DNA from 2 places in the Paraburkholderia fungorum genome. Region 2 is predicted to be linked to the other one. Evidence: riboswitches for the same ligand, from Rfam matches in the RefSeq annotation. Region 2 holds a riboswitch; the other holds the start of a gene.

Region 1 (7,288 bases), on a different contig from region 2:
GAAGGCCTGCAAATAGTCACGCACATTGCTGGCCGAGCGCGCTGCCGCCAACGATGTTTCGAACCATACCGCCGACGTGGTCAGCATCATGGTTGAGATCAGCAGAACGATTGGCAGCACGACACCGCGCTGGAGAACACGCCGAGCGCGACCGGTGCCGCCGAGACCTCGAATACGTGACAGCACATCGCAACCTGGTGAAGTTTTCTCGCGCTCGCGGCATAGCCCGGAATTTTTTGATCGGTCGGTCACAGAAAACCCTCCGGGTGATTACGCAACGCCACTCGCCGCGAGAACGCCTGCCGTGGACGCAAATCGGTGCCGAGGACACTCACGCCGTCGCAATCGACATAACGTGACCGCTGACCCTGCGGTGAACCACGAACGAGCACGCAAAGATCGACGGCCACGACGTTTGTCCATTGATCGACGGCTACCGCTGATGCGTCTACTGCGCTCAACGCGCTGGCTAGCCAGTATCTGACCCGTATGCGCTCGACGCCCTCCACCAGAGGTTGCGCAGAGCCCACCTTGCCGCTGCCTTCGCAATAGAGTTCAGGCTCGCCGGTCGACGTGCTGACGCTGGCAAAGTACCGGTTGACCACCAGCGCACCCTGCTCCCCAAACGCCGCACCGTCGCCTGTCACCGCTTGTCCAAGGCAATCGGTGACGTTGCCGGCTGAGGATGGCCACGTGGACACCGGATCCCCCACATATCGAACCGCGACGCCGTCCGACCGGCTGGTCAAGGTCGTGCAGGCAAGACTGTCGTCAGCCCCCGTTGGACGACCGCCGGAGCATCCGGACAACGGCGGCGGGCCGCTATAACTTGCGGCATCCGCGGGAACGAAGCCGGCCATTTGCACTTGCTGGCCGATCAGCGACAAGGCGGTCAACCCGGCTTCGCGAATTGTCGTGGCGTTGCTCGCACGCTCGAACGCAGCGCGCTGACTTGAGTAGAGCGACACGGCGCCTGCCGTCACAACGAGTCCCAAGGCCATTGCAATCAGCAACTCGATCAGCGTTTGACCGTGAGAGCCGGATTTGCGCGAAGTCATCGGATCAACGCCAGCGCGACGCATGAGGTGCCGGCAGGGACATCGGCGCCACCACAGGACTCCGGTTTGTCGATTACGTCACCGTTTGCCGGCATGTCCTTGACGGATGTCCACGTGACTCGCGCGATGGCCACGCCCGCGCTGTCGCCTGACGAAGCTTCCCCATGCGGTAAGAGCGTAGTGGCCTGTGAGTTCCATTGCCGCGTGGCGGAATCAGCCAATGCTGGCGTACGCATTGCCTCGGCCACAGAATCGGCGATCCATGCCGCCTGCTCGCGCATTGCCATCGCGCGGGCTTCGCGAGCGGTCCACAATTGCCCGGCGATAAGTCCGAGCGCTGTGATTGCCATCAACGCAACGGCCAGCATGACTTCGATCAGCGAGCTGCCAGTGGACTTTGATGCGCGACAACGTGGTCGCGGGTTGAACGGATATCGCATCATGACGCCGCTCCGCAAGCACCTTCGGAAATCCTTGCGCGACCACCTGCCGCGATGTGGACACAGCGTCGCCACTTGGCCCCTTGTGTCGCTTTCGACGACGCAGCCGGTGCGATATCAAAACTACGGAAGGTGCCAATCAATTGGCCGGCAGGCGGCGTAAATGTCAGATTTGTCTGTACCCCGACGATGCTTACTGCCGCGAGCAGCGGTTGCGCCCGCAGTAGTGAAAGCGTGCCCGCGCGGTCGGCAAAAACGGCCCATCCGCACGACCAGTCGGCAACACCGCTCACGCAGGGCTGCCCCGTGCTCAGGCAACGTCGCGCCGAATCGATCCTGCAAACAATGACACGTGAGCCCCGACGCAGCGCCTCGCTGCGCGCAAAAGCGAGAGTCGAGGCCAGCGCCCTTGTGCGCGCATCGACCTGATCGCGGACATGCCACGCGACGAACGATGGCGTCGCCAGGACCGCGATCACCGCCAGCAACGCAAGCACGGCCAGCGTTTCGACAAGCGTGAAGCCGCCGGCAGACGGCCGGTAAACGGCGTCGTATTTCATCTGCACCCCTGATCGTTTCGAAGAATACGGCCAATCTAGCAATTCGGAGAAGGCTCAACCATCGGCCGAATGGCCAGGTGGCACCAGGACGCTATTCCGCGCAAAAATTCACGCGACGGACCATAACGGCAGCAGGAGATGTAGATGCGCGAAACAAGGCGAAGAACGACGGACGCTCGCTTGCGAAGCGATGCGCAACAGCAATCAGCGCTTGCGAGCAGGCTTGGGAGGAGAAGAGGCGCGGCGAAATTCTTCGATCACGTCTTCAAATTCGGAGACGTCTTCAAAGCGCCGGTAAACGGAAGCAAAACGAACGTAGGCAATCGTGTCGAGAGCGCGCAACTCGTTCATCACGAGCTCGCCGAGGCGCTCGCTGCGCACCTCGCGCTCACCGCTACCGAGCAATTGATACTCGATGCGGGCAACCGCCGCGTCGATCGCGTCTGCTGCAACCGGGCGCTTGCGCAGCGCCAGTTGCATGCTCGCGACAATCTTGCGGCGGTCGAATTCCGTACGGCTGCCGTCCTTCTTGACGACCGACGGCAGCGCCAGCTCAACCCGCTCATACGTCGTGAAACGTTTGTCGCAGGCCGGGCAGCGGCGGCGCCGGCGAATCGTCGCGCCGTCTTCGGATACGCGCGAATCGACAACCTGCGTATCGGCGTGACGGCAGAAGGGACAATGCATAACGGCTTAACGGTAGACCGGGAAACGCTGGGTCAGCTCGGCAACCTGAGCACGCACACGGTCGATCGTAGCGGTGTCTTCCGGGTTGTCCAGAACGTCGGCAATCAGGTTACCGACCTGCTCGGCTTCCTTCACGCCAAAACCGCGCGTGGTCATGGCCGGCGAGCCGAGACGCACGCCGCTCGTCACGAACGGCTTTTCCGGGTCGTTCGGGATTGCGTTCTTGTTGACGGTGATGTGCGCTGCACCGAGGGCCGCTTCCGCTGCCTTGCCGGTAATTTTCTTCGCGCGCAGATCGACCAGCATGACGTGGCTTTCGGTGCGACCCGACACGATACGCAGACCGCGTTTAACCAGCGTTTCCGCCAGCACGCGTGCGTTTTCGACCACTTGTTGCTGATATTCCTTGAATTCCGGCGACAGCGCTTCCTTGAACGCGACAGCCTTACCGGCGATCACGTGCATCAGCGGGCCGCCCTGAATGCCCGGGAAGATTGCCGAGTTGATCTGCTTCTCGAACTCCGCCTTCATCAGGATCACGCCGCCGCGCGGGCCGCGCAGGCTCTTGTGCGTGGTGGTGGTGACGAAGTCGGCGAACGGCACCGGATTCGGGTAGACGCCCGCTGCGATCAGGCCGGCATAGTGCGCCATGTCGACCATGAAGTACGCGCCAACCGACTTGGCGATCTTCGACAGGCGTTCGAAATCGATGCGCAACGCAAACGCGGACGCGCCCGCCACGATCAGCTTCGGCTTGTGTTCCTGAGCCAGCTTCTCAGCCGCTTCGTAGTCGATGTCTTCCGCTTCGTTCAGGCCGTAGCTGACCACGTTGAACCACTTGCCCGACATGTTGACCGGCGAACCGTGCGTCAGGTGACCGCCGTGGGCGAGGCTCATGCCCATGATCGTGTCGCCCGGCTTGAGCATCGCGAAGAACACGCCCTGGTTAGCCTGCGAACCCGAATTCGGCTGCACGTTGGCAGCTTCGGCGCCGAACAGTTGCTTGACGCGGTCGATCGCCAGCTGCTCGGCGATGTCGACGTATTCGCAGCCGCCGTAGTAGCGCTTGCCCGGGTAGCCTTCGGCGTACTTGTTGGTGAGTTGCGAGCCTTGCGCAGCCATCACGGCCGGGCTCGTGTAATTTTCCGACGCGATCAGTTCGATGTGCTCTTCCTGACGGCGGTTTTCCTGCTCGATGACCTTCCAGAGTTCAGGATCGACGTTGGCGATGGTGCTTTGGGCTCTGTCAAACATACGGATTCCGTTGAGTGTGTTCAGGTTGACCGGATCGTGCGCCGAACTTTGCGTAGAGGGTACGCAGCGCTGCTGGCGGCTGGGCCAGCCCTGACGTGGCGATTGGAGAGTCGCCGCACACGCGAGGCAGGACAGCCACCGTCAGCGCAGATAAATGCGCGCGGATCACGGCTGCCCAGGCGAACGGCAAAACGGCACCCCGCGCTTCACGGTGGGTTGTTCCACCTTGAATCCGATTGGTTGAATCGGTTCTATCGCCAGTCACGCAGGGTCGAGCGCGTTAGTTTATTGGAAGAGGATCGAATAGGCAACCGGCTCACGGGTGCGGCGGCGCCCCCTGGAAAGACACCCCGCCGCATCCTTCCGTGCAGCGCGCAAACATCGGACGAAAATGGCCCGCGATTCCGCTGCGTGCCCGTGCCAGAGCCTCTTATACGGCTGGTTCAACCTTGCCGCAGCGCCGCATTGGAAGTAGGCTTGGGACCTTTGCTTCTCACCGACCAGGAAACTGCAATGATCGTGTTTGTAACCGGAGCGTCCGCGGGATTCGGCGCTGCTATCGCTCGCGCCTTCGTCAAGGGCGGCCATCGCGTCGTCGCCACCGCTCGCCGCAAAGACCGCCTGCAAGCCCTCGCCGACGAACTCGGCGACGCACTTCTGCCCTATGAACTCGACGTGCGCGACCGCGCCGCTGTCGAAGCGGTCCCGGCATCGCTGCCGGCCGATTTCGCTGCAATCGACGTCCTCGTCAACAACGCGGGCCTCGCTCTCGGCACCGAACCTGCTCAAAAGGCGAGCCTCGACGAGTGGAACACCATGATCGAGACCAACTGCACAGGCCTCGTGCAAGTCACGCATGCGCTGCTGCCGGGCATGGTCGAACGCAATCGCGGGCACGTTTTCAACCTGGGTTCTGTGGCGGGCCGCTGGCCGTACGCGGGCGGCAACGTTTACGGCGCCACCAAAGCCTTCGTGCGCCAGTTCAGCCTGAACCTGCGCGCCGATCTGGCCGGCACGGCACTGCGCGTCACCGACATCGAACCGGGCTTGTGCGGAGGCACCGAATTCTCGAACGTGCGTTATCGCGGCGACGACGAAAAAGCCGGCAAGGTCTACGAAAACGTTCAGCCGCTGACGGCGGAAGATATCGCCGACTCCGTTTACTGGATCGCCACTCGTCCGGCACACGTGAATATCAACACGATCGAGCTGATGCCGGTGGCTCAATCGTTCGCCGGATTGTCTATTCATCGCGGCTAAAGCCCGCCAGACGGGGCGCACACTTTGAAACAGACCCGGGGGTGTGCGTTCCGGTAAAATGCGCCGCATGAATATTTCGACCAGCCAGCCTGGCACGGAAATCGGCTACACGTGGCCTATCCGCGTGTACTACGAAGATACCGACGCCGGCGGCATCGTGTTTTACGCAAATTACCTGAAATTTTTTGAACGGGCGCGTACCGAATGGCTACGCGCGTGCGGTGTCGACCAGGCCCGGCTGGCGGATGAAACTGGCGCAATTTTCATTGTCAGCAATACTGCGGTCGACTATCGGGCGCCGGCCAGGCTTGACGATATCGTCAAAATTGTCAGCCGGATCGAGCGTCTTGGCCGAGCTTCGGTGGATTTCACGCAGGAAGCGTGGCGTGACGGCACGCTGCTTGCTAAAGGGACAATCCGGATTGGCTGTGTCGACCGTATCGCGCTTCGCCCGACCGCGATTCCTCCGCCGGTTCTCGCTGCTTTGCGGCGCGGACCGGAAGTCGGCGGCGGCGTGTCAACGAATCACACCTGAACTCCGTTGATACGGGGCCAGTGAACTCGCATCGATCAAGCAACACCAAGCATGGTTCGGCTTGCGATATCGCCGATGCTTCCGTTTTGCTCACGGCAAGCTTCGAGTGACCTTGCAGCCGGACGCCCCCTTCCCGGGACGTTAAAACGAACCTTTATGAACACTACACAAGATCTGTCGATCGTTTCATTAGTACTCAACGCGAGCCTGCTGGCGCAGGCCGTCATGGCCCTGCTGCTGTTGCTGTCGCTGCTGTCGTGGACTTTCATCTTCCGCAAGTGGTTTGCGATCCGCCGGGCGCGGGCGCAAACTGAACGCTTCGAACGCGATTTCTGGTCGGGCGGCGACCTGCAGGCGCTTTATCAAAGTGCTGCGAACAACCGCCATACCATCGGCGCGCTGGAACGAATTTTCGAATCCGGCATGCGCGAATTCCTGAAAGGCAAAGAAAAGCGTCTGAACGATTCAGGCGCAATTCTCGACGGTGCACGGCGCGCGATGCGTGCCGCGTTCCAGCGTGAGATGGACGTGCTCGAAGCCAATCTCGCGTTCCTCGCGTCGGTCGGCTCGGTCAGCCCGTACATCGGTCTGTTCGGTACGGTCTGGGGGATCATGAACGCGTTCCGCGGCCTCGCCAACGTCCAGCAGGCCACGCTCGCGAACGTCGCGCCAGGCATCGCCGAAGCGTTGACGGCCACCGCGATCGGCCTGTTCGCGGCCATTCCGGCTGTCGTGGCTTACAACCGCTACGCGCACGACATCGACCGTCTGGCGATCCGTTTCGAGACCTTCATCGAAGAATTCTCGAACATTCTGCAGCGCCAGGCACAGTAAGGAGTCCACGATGGCAGGCTCTCGTTCCTCCAGCATGCGCGGCTCGCGTCAGCGCCGCGCGATGGCCGACATCAACGTCGTGCCGTACATCGACGTGATGCTCGTGCTGCTCGTGATCTTCATGGTGACCGCGCCGCTGGTCGCCCCGTCGATCGTCAATCTGCCGACCGTCGGTGGTGCCGCGCCGCAACAGCAAACGCCGCCCGTCATCGTGAACATTCGCGCCGACGGCAACATGAGCGTCAAATACAAGGACGACTCCGGCGCGCAGCAGCAGGAAAACATGACGAAGGCGGATCTGAACGGCTTTATCGCCGACCGGGCGGCATCGCATCCTGACCAGCCGGTTGTGATTGCCGCCGACAAGACCGTCAAGTACGAAGTCGTGATGAACGTGATGTCCGAGCTGAAAGGCCAGGGCGTCAAGCGCGTTGGATTGCTCGTCAAATCGCAATGATCCGCAAGAATTCCGAATACCCGCTCCAGCCACCGCGTGAACGCGGCACCGGGCGAGCCTTTGCGTTCGCTCTGGTGATGCACGCGCTGCTCGGGTTCTTCCTGTACCACGGCATTCAGTGGCAAAACAGCACGCCCGCAGGCGCGGAAGCGGAGTTGTGGACCGAGGTGCCCGACACGGCGATCCCGCATCCCGTTCCGCCG
Region 2 (7,288 bases):
GCGGTCAGGTGAACTACGGTTTGATGCTGGACCGGTTCGAGGTCGATACGGATTGCGTCAAGGTGTATCTGGCCGACGCACAAGGCGAAGAACACGTGGTGCGCTGCAAGTGGCTGGTGGGCTGCGATGGGGCTCACAGCAAGGTGCGCTCCGCACTCGGTTTGTCGTTCGAAGGCGAGCAGTACCCGCAGACCTTCGCGCTCGCCGACGTGGACGTGGATTGGACACTACCGCGCGGGCCCATGTACCGGTTCGAAAGGACCGGTTCCGAGCACGCGAAGACGAGTGCGGTCGCAGTGCCCATTCGCGGCTCGACGCGACGCTACCGGCTCTCGATGATCGTGCCCGAAGACCGGGCGTCATCGCTCGCGGCCATTGGCGCACCCGACTTCGACACGATGTGCGGTCTGCTGTTGCCGTCACTGCCAGACGGCGTGCAACTGTCTTCAATGCGATGGTCGTCGGTCTATCGGGTGAGCCACCGCATCGCATCGGCTTATGGGCGCGGCCGGGTATTGATTGCAGGCGACGCCGCACACATTCATCCTCCCGTAGGCGGTCAGGGCATGAACACGGGCCTCCAGGATGTGCACAATCTTTCATGGAAGCTCGCCCATGTGGCGAAGGGTCTCGCCGGCGCTGACTTGCTCGATAGCTATTCGGCGGAACGACATCCGGTCGGCGTCGATGTCGTCAAATCAACGAGCGCGGCACTCAATGCCGTGCTCGCGCAGCAGGCCGGCAATCCGGCAATGCGCGAAACGCAACTGCTCATCACATATCGCGGAAGCCCGATCGTCACCGATGATTGGTCCGACGCAGACCCTGTGTCACCCGCATCGGGCGACCGGCTTCCGGATGCCGGTGGCTTGTCGCAACGTTTCGTCGGACATGCAAGGCGGCTGCACGAGTTTGTCGGCCGTGGCCGGTATACGCTTGTTGGCTACGTCGACGCGATGGACCAGCAATTTGACGCCTTCCGTGAACTCTGTCGAGCGTTCGCTACGTGGTCAGGCGACGTTGGGGCGGCGGTTCTCGTCACGGCACAGGGCTGCGACATGCCGCACTCAGAACTGATGACGACACTGACGGATGCAGCGGGTGAATTCGCGACCGCATACCATCCGGCCAATGGCGCTGTATGGATCGTGAGGCCAGATGGTCATATCGGATGGCGCAGCGGCCGTTGCTCGATTGATGACATGGGAAACTGGCTAAGACGCCTGGGCTATAAATCGATCGGATAGGGGACGGCGGCGAACGGGCGGTCCGGAGAGACTCGACGGGCGATCTTGGCCGGTCGCTGTCGGACTCAGATCGGCCTGTAGCAGCCGTTCAGCATCACCTCATAGATCGCCAACAATCACCGGACGGATAAAGCATGGCTATTTTCTGGATTCATATGCCATGCGTACGGCCAGACCTGTCAGAACGGTTCCCATCAGCCAACGCTGTACCAATAGCCACACCGGGCGTCCGGACAGGAAGGTAGATATCGATCCGGCCGTCACGGCGATAAGAGCGTTCACGGCAAGGCTGATTGAAATCTGAACGGTGCCGAGCGCCAGTGATTGGGTGAGCACACTGCCATGCCCCGGCGTAATGAACTGAGGAAGCAGGGATAGATACATAACGGCGATTTTCGGATTCGCCAGGTTAGTGATGAATCCCATACTGAACAGCTTGCTCGGGGTATCTACCGGCAGATTGCGCACTGTGAACGCGGACCGCCCACCGGGCTTAACCGCTTGCCACGCAAGAAATAGAAGGTACAAAGCCCCGCCGAAACGAAGCGTGTCATAAGCGTAAGGTATCGCAAATACGAAAGCCGTAATCCCGAATGCTGCGCAGAGCATGTAAAACACAAAACCCAGAGCAACGCCGCTTAACGAAATAAGGCCTGCGCGTCTACCTTGGCAAATTGAGCGGGAAATCAGATAGATCATGTTCGGTCCCGGCGTTAAAACCATTCCCAACGCTACGAGGCCGAACATGAGCAGATTTGCGAAATCAGGCATAACCCCTTCTCCAGAGATAGTAGGTAATGCCCAGGCGCGCGGCGGCGAATAACCTCACGCTCCCCGATAGGACTCTATCTGTATGCGCCAGTCACATGAGTGCGAAGATTATTGCATAGACAAAATACACAGAAAAGAAGGGACGGGTGACTGCAGTGTTTCGGCTTCCGTCCTGCGCCCTGACCGTTTAAGCGTCGTTCGCGGTCCACGGAGAATCCGGGCAGATATCGCACTGCACCCGAGACAGGCGGAGCCCTCTTCGGAACGTACGCTCTCTACCCCGAAACCGCCGATGCACGGCAGATCGCTCAAGAACGTTTGGAAGCGGAGTGCATTCCCATATGAAACGCTGAAGTGAGTCACTGTGTAGTTAGTCTTCTATCCGTTTCCACTTGTCTGGGGTCGTCAAGCCTAATTCAATTGCTCTGGAATTGCGTCAATAATACTGATTAACTGAGTCGCGGACATATTTTCCGACTATCTTATGCAATACAATTTTCTTTCGAGATATTAATTAACGGCACTTGCGAACGGGGGCGTTTTGTATAAGCTGATGAAAGACATTCCGAATCTAATAATGCATTAACGAGAGACGATCAATCGAGGGTTCTGATATGTGCGTCACATGATCAGGCGTCAGCCCTGAGGGCATTGCGCGTAGGTAGCGCACGCAACCAAAAATTTAGGTTAATGCAATTTTTTGCCTGTCGATTTTCGATTCGGCGGATATTGCTCGCCATTCTGAAATGGGCGGTGACTAACCCTATTAATGTGCGAATTGGCTTTGGGGGTGATCGTGAAAGGCGTCGTTGATTTTAATAGATTCAGTCTGCAAAAAACCGCGTTTGCTGCCAGCGCGTTTCTGGTATTCAGCATAGTTGGCACAGGCGAAGCGGACGCAACCTGTACCACGGCCGGCGCGATCGTCACCTGCACTGGCGCGGCCAATCCGCTTGCGCCGAGCTTATCGAGTTCGATCAGCAATCAGACGGTCAACATCGGCTCGACCGGGACTCTCGGCGTACTGCTTGGAGTCGGCGGAACTGCGCTGACGCTCACCGGCAGCAACGTGACGCTGAATAATGCGGGCGTCATCGATCCATCGTTGCTGGGCGTGGCGAGCCTGCTGTCGAGCGGCGCGTCGATTGGCAATTCGTCGGCGAACACGATCAACGTGACCAACAGCGGCACGATCAAAGGGACGACCGGCTTGCTGGGAGTCAATCTCGCCAATCTGACCGGCCTCGCACTCGCGGTGCAGAACGGCACGGGTGGCGTCACTACGATCACGAATAGCGGCACGATGGGGGTGGCGACGCTGCTTGGCCTGACGGTCGCACCGGGCGATATGGCGGCGATCGTCGCGTATGGCGGCGGCCAGATTGCCTTCACCAACAGCAGCACGGGTGTGATCAACGGGCGAGTTGCGTTCCAGGCGTCCGGCACTCCGGGTGCGGGCAATTCATTCGTCAATGCAGGCACGATTATCGGCAGCGTGTCGCTGGGCGCGGGGAGCACCAACTCGTTCACGGCCCGCACGGGCTCGTCGGTATCGGCGGGCGTTGGCGCGAGCGGCAATCTGCTCGGCATCGTGGGATTGTCGGTGGGATTCGCAGCGGCCGGCGTCGTCGACGGCGGCGCGGGCGGCAACAATACGCTGCACCTGCAACAGGCAAGCGGAGGCCCCGCAACGGGATCGCTAAGCAACCCGAACTACATCAACTTCCAGCATCTCGCGGTCGACAGCGGCACGTGGACATTGAGCGGCGCGTCCACCGCGAGCGATGCGACACTCGGCAGCGGCTCGGTGTCAATCATCGACAACGCGGCCGGTTTCGGCACCGGTCTGATCACGTCGAACGGCGGGGCGGTGCAGGCGGCGGTGGCGGGGCTCAACCTCGGCAACACACTCGCGTTCGGAACCGGCGGGCTGACCGTGCAGGGCGCCAATGCGACGACGCTATCGGGCGTGGCAAGCGGAACGGGCGGCTTGACGAAATCCGGTGCCGGCACTTTGACGCTCGGCGGTGCCAATACCTATTCAGGCGGGACGACGCTGAACGGCGGAGGGCTCGTCGCCGGCAACAGCAGCGCTCTCGGCACGGGCGCGCTCACCGTGACGGGTTCGGGCACGCTCGATACGAGCGCTGCAGGGCTGACACTGGCAAATCAGATCGCGCTCGGCGCTGGTAATGTGCTGACGCTGGGCGGCAGCAATGCGTTGACGCTCGGCGGTCCGATCAGCGGCGCGGGCGCGCTGACAAAAAACGGCGCAGCCACGGTCACCCTGACCGGCGTGAACAGCTTCACCGGTCCGGCGACAATCAACGCCGGCACGCTCGCGCTCGGCGGAGCAGGCACGCTGTCGCCCAGCAGCGCGGTGCTATTGAATGCAGCGGGAACGGTGCTCGACATCAGCGCGGCGTCGGCCAGCCAGACGCTTGCCGAACTCTCCGGCAGCGGCAATGTCGCGTTAGGTGCAAACACCCTAACGTTCGGCGATGCGAACAATCTGGCGTTGAGCGGCGTCATCGGCGGAACGGGGCGCATCGTCAAGCAGGGCAGCGGCACCCAAACGCTGAGCGGCGTGAACACCTACTCGGGCGGCACCACGATCAACGCGGGTACGCTCGCGCTGTCCGGCAATGGTGCGTTGGCGGGCAGCGGCGCGGTGAACCTGGCGGGTGCGGGCGCGCAGTTCGATATCGGCGCGGCGAGCGGCGCCAGGACCATTGGCGCACTGTCCGGCGTGACGGGCTCAGGCGTGACGCTCGGCGCGAATACGCTGACGTTCGGCGACGTGACGAACCTGGCGTTCGGCGGCGTGATCAACGGGACGGGCGGAGTCGTCAAACAGGGCAGCGGCAGCGAAACGCTCACTGCCGCCAACACCTATACCGGCGGCACGACGATCAATGCGGGCACGCTTGCGCTCGGCGCAGGCGGTTCTCTCGCGGCAGGCGGTTTCGTCAATCTGGCCGGCACGGGCAGCGGCTTCGACATCACGGGCGCGTCAGGGACGCAAACGATCGGCGGACTGAGCGGCGTGACGGGCAGCACGATCTCGCTCGGGGCCAACACGCTGACCTTCGGCGGCATGACCAGTCGTACGCTTGGCAGCGCGATCGCGGGCACGGGCGGTGTGGTCAAGCAGGGCAGTGGCACGGAGACGCTTACGGCTGCCAATACCTATACAGGCGGGACGACAGTCGGCGCGGGCACACTCGCACTCGGCGCGGGCGGCAGTCTCGCGGCGACAGGCGGCGTGACGCTCGCAGGCGCGGGGGCGGGCTTCGATATCGGCGCGTCCGGCGCGAGTCAGGCGATCGGCGCGCTGGCCGGTGTCGGCGGCACGATGGTGACGCTCGGCGGCAACACGCTGACGTTCGGCGATGCGACGAACCAGACGTTCGGCGGCGTGATCGGCGGCACGGGCGGTATCGTCAAACAGGGCAACGGCACTGAGACGCTGACGGCGGCCAGTACGTTCACCGGCGGCACGACCGTCAACGCGGGCACGCTGGCGCTGTCCGGCGCGGGCGCGCTGGCTACCGGGGGCAATTTGACACTGGCCAACGCCGGTAGCGATTTCGATATCAGCGGCGCGACGGGCGCCGGGGCCATCGGTACGTTGAACGGCGCCGCGGGTAGCCACGTGTCGCTGGGCGTGAATACGCTGACCTTCGGCAACGCGGCGAATGGCGCGTTCGGCGGCACGATCGACGGCACGGGTGGGATCGTCAAGCAGGGCGACGGCATTGAGACGCTGAGCGGCGCGAATACCTACACCGGTGGCACCACGATCAATGCCGGTACGCTCGCGCTGGGCGCGGGCGGCAGTCTCGCGGCGACAGGCGGCGTGACGCTCGCAGGCGCGGGGGCGGGCTTCGACATCGGCGCGTCCGGCGCGAGTCAGACGATCGGCGCGCTGGCCGGTGTCGGCGGCACGGCGGTGACGCTCGGCGGTAACACGCTGACGTTCGGCGATGCGACCAACCAGACCTTGGCCGGCGTGATCGGCGGCACGGGCGGTATCGTCAAGCAGGGTAGCGGCGTCGAAACGCTGAGCGGTGCGAACACGTATGGTGGCGGCACGGCGCTCGACGCAGGCGGCCTCACGCTGGGCAACAACACAGCGTTGGGGACGGGCGCGTTGTCGGTGAACGGCGCGGCGACGCTCGATAACAGCGCGGCGCTCACGCTCGCCAACAACGTCGGACTGAACGCGGGCCTCACAGTACTCGGCTCGAACAATCTCACGCTGGGCGGCGTGCTGTCAGGCAGCGGAGCGTTGACGAAGAACGGTGCGTCGACACTGACGCTAGGCGGTGTGAATACGTTCACCGGTCCTGTGACGGTCAACGCGGGCACGCTCGCACTCGCTGGCGCGGGCAATCTGTCGGGCTCGTCCGATATGAATCTGGCGAACGCAGGGTCAAGTCTCGACGTGAGCGCTGCGACGAATGCGCCGGTCATCGGCGCGTTGAACGGCGTGAGCGGCAGCAGCGTCGCGCTGGGCGCGAAGTCGCTGACGCTCGGCGACGCCAGCAACGGCGCGTTTGCGGGCACGATCGGCGGAACCGGCGGGCTGCTCAAGCAAGGCTCGGGAGTCGAAACCCTAAGCGGCACGAACACCTTCAGCGGCGGCACGACGATCGACGACGGCACCGTCGCACTCGGCGCGGGCGGCAGTCTCGCGGGCAGCGGCGCGATAACGCTAGGCGGCGCAACCTCGATCTTCGATATCGGCAATGCGGGGGCGAACCAGACGGTCGGCGCGCTATCTGGCGTGGCGGGCGGCAGTGTGTCGCTCGGTGCGAATTCGTTGACATTCGGCGATTCGACCGACCAGACGCTCGCCAGCACGGTTACGGGTACAGGCGGACTCGTCAAGCAAGGCAGCGGCACAGAAACGTTGAGCGCTGCGAACACCTACAGCGGCGGCACGACGCTGAACGCAGGTGGTCTCGTGACCGGCAACGACTCGGCGCTCGGCGCAGGCACGCTGACAGTGAACGGCGCGAGCACGCTCGACAGCAGTACCGCGACGACGCTCGCTAACAACGTGCTGCTTAATTCTGGGCTCACGGTGCTGGGCACCAACGAACTGACGCTCAACGGCGCGCTGTCGGGCACCGGCGGACTGACCAAGGACGGCTTGGCCACGCTAACGCTGAACGGCGCGAACACCTACACAGGCGGTACGCAGATCAACGCGGGCACGCTTGCGCTCGGCGCGAATGCAAGCCTTGCCGCGAGCGGAGCCGTGG

The links. Region 2 has a riboswitch for ZMP and ZTP ahead of BLS41_RS29650 (LysE family translocator). Riboswitches for the same ligand answer to the same signal wherever they lie in the genome.
Region 1: linked by a shared signal. The riboswitch ahead of glyA (serine hydroxymethyltransferase) and the one ahead of BLS41_RS29650 (LysE family translocator) in region 2 are both predicted to bind ZMP and ZTP.

The regions. Positions count from the first base shown of each region.
Region 1 covers NZ_FNKP01000001.1:898,362-905,649, reverse strand. Annotated here, with positions in the region: gene BLS41_RS04085 (pilus assembly PilX family protein) at 1-90, opposite strand, end outside; gene BLS41_RS04080 (PilW family protein) at 249-1,058, opposite strand; gene BLS41_RS04075 (type IV pilus modification PilV family protein) at 1,055-1,501, opposite strand; gene BLS41_RS04070 (GspH/FimT family pseudopilin) at 1,498-2,058, opposite strand; gene nrdR (transcriptional regulator NrdR) at 2,263-2,745, opposite strand; gene glyA (serine hydroxymethyltransferase) at 2,752-3,999, opposite strand; ZMP/ZTP riboswitch at 4,166-4,274, opposite strand; gene ydfG (bifunctional NADP-dependent 3-hydroxy acid dehydrogenase/3-hydroxypropionate dehydrogenase YdfG) at 4,513-5,259, shown strand; gene ybgC (tol-pal system-associated acyl-CoA thioesterase) at 5,318-5,794, shown strand; gene tolQ (protein TolQ) at 5,951-6,628, shown strand; gene tolR (protein TolR) at 6,639-7,085, shown strand; gene tolA (cell envelope integrity protein TolA) at 7,082-7,288, shown strand, end outside.
Region 2 covers NZ_FNKP01000003.1:52,970-60,257, forward strand. Annotated here, with positions in the region: gene BLS41_RS29645 (FAD-dependent monooxygenase) at 1-1,247, shown strand, start outside; gene BLS41_RS29650 (LysE family translocator) at 1,386-2,018, opposite strand; ZMP/ZTP riboswitch at 2,040-2,123, opposite strand; gene BLS41_RS29655 (autotransporter-associated beta strand repeat-containing protein) at 2,815-7,288, shown strand, end outside.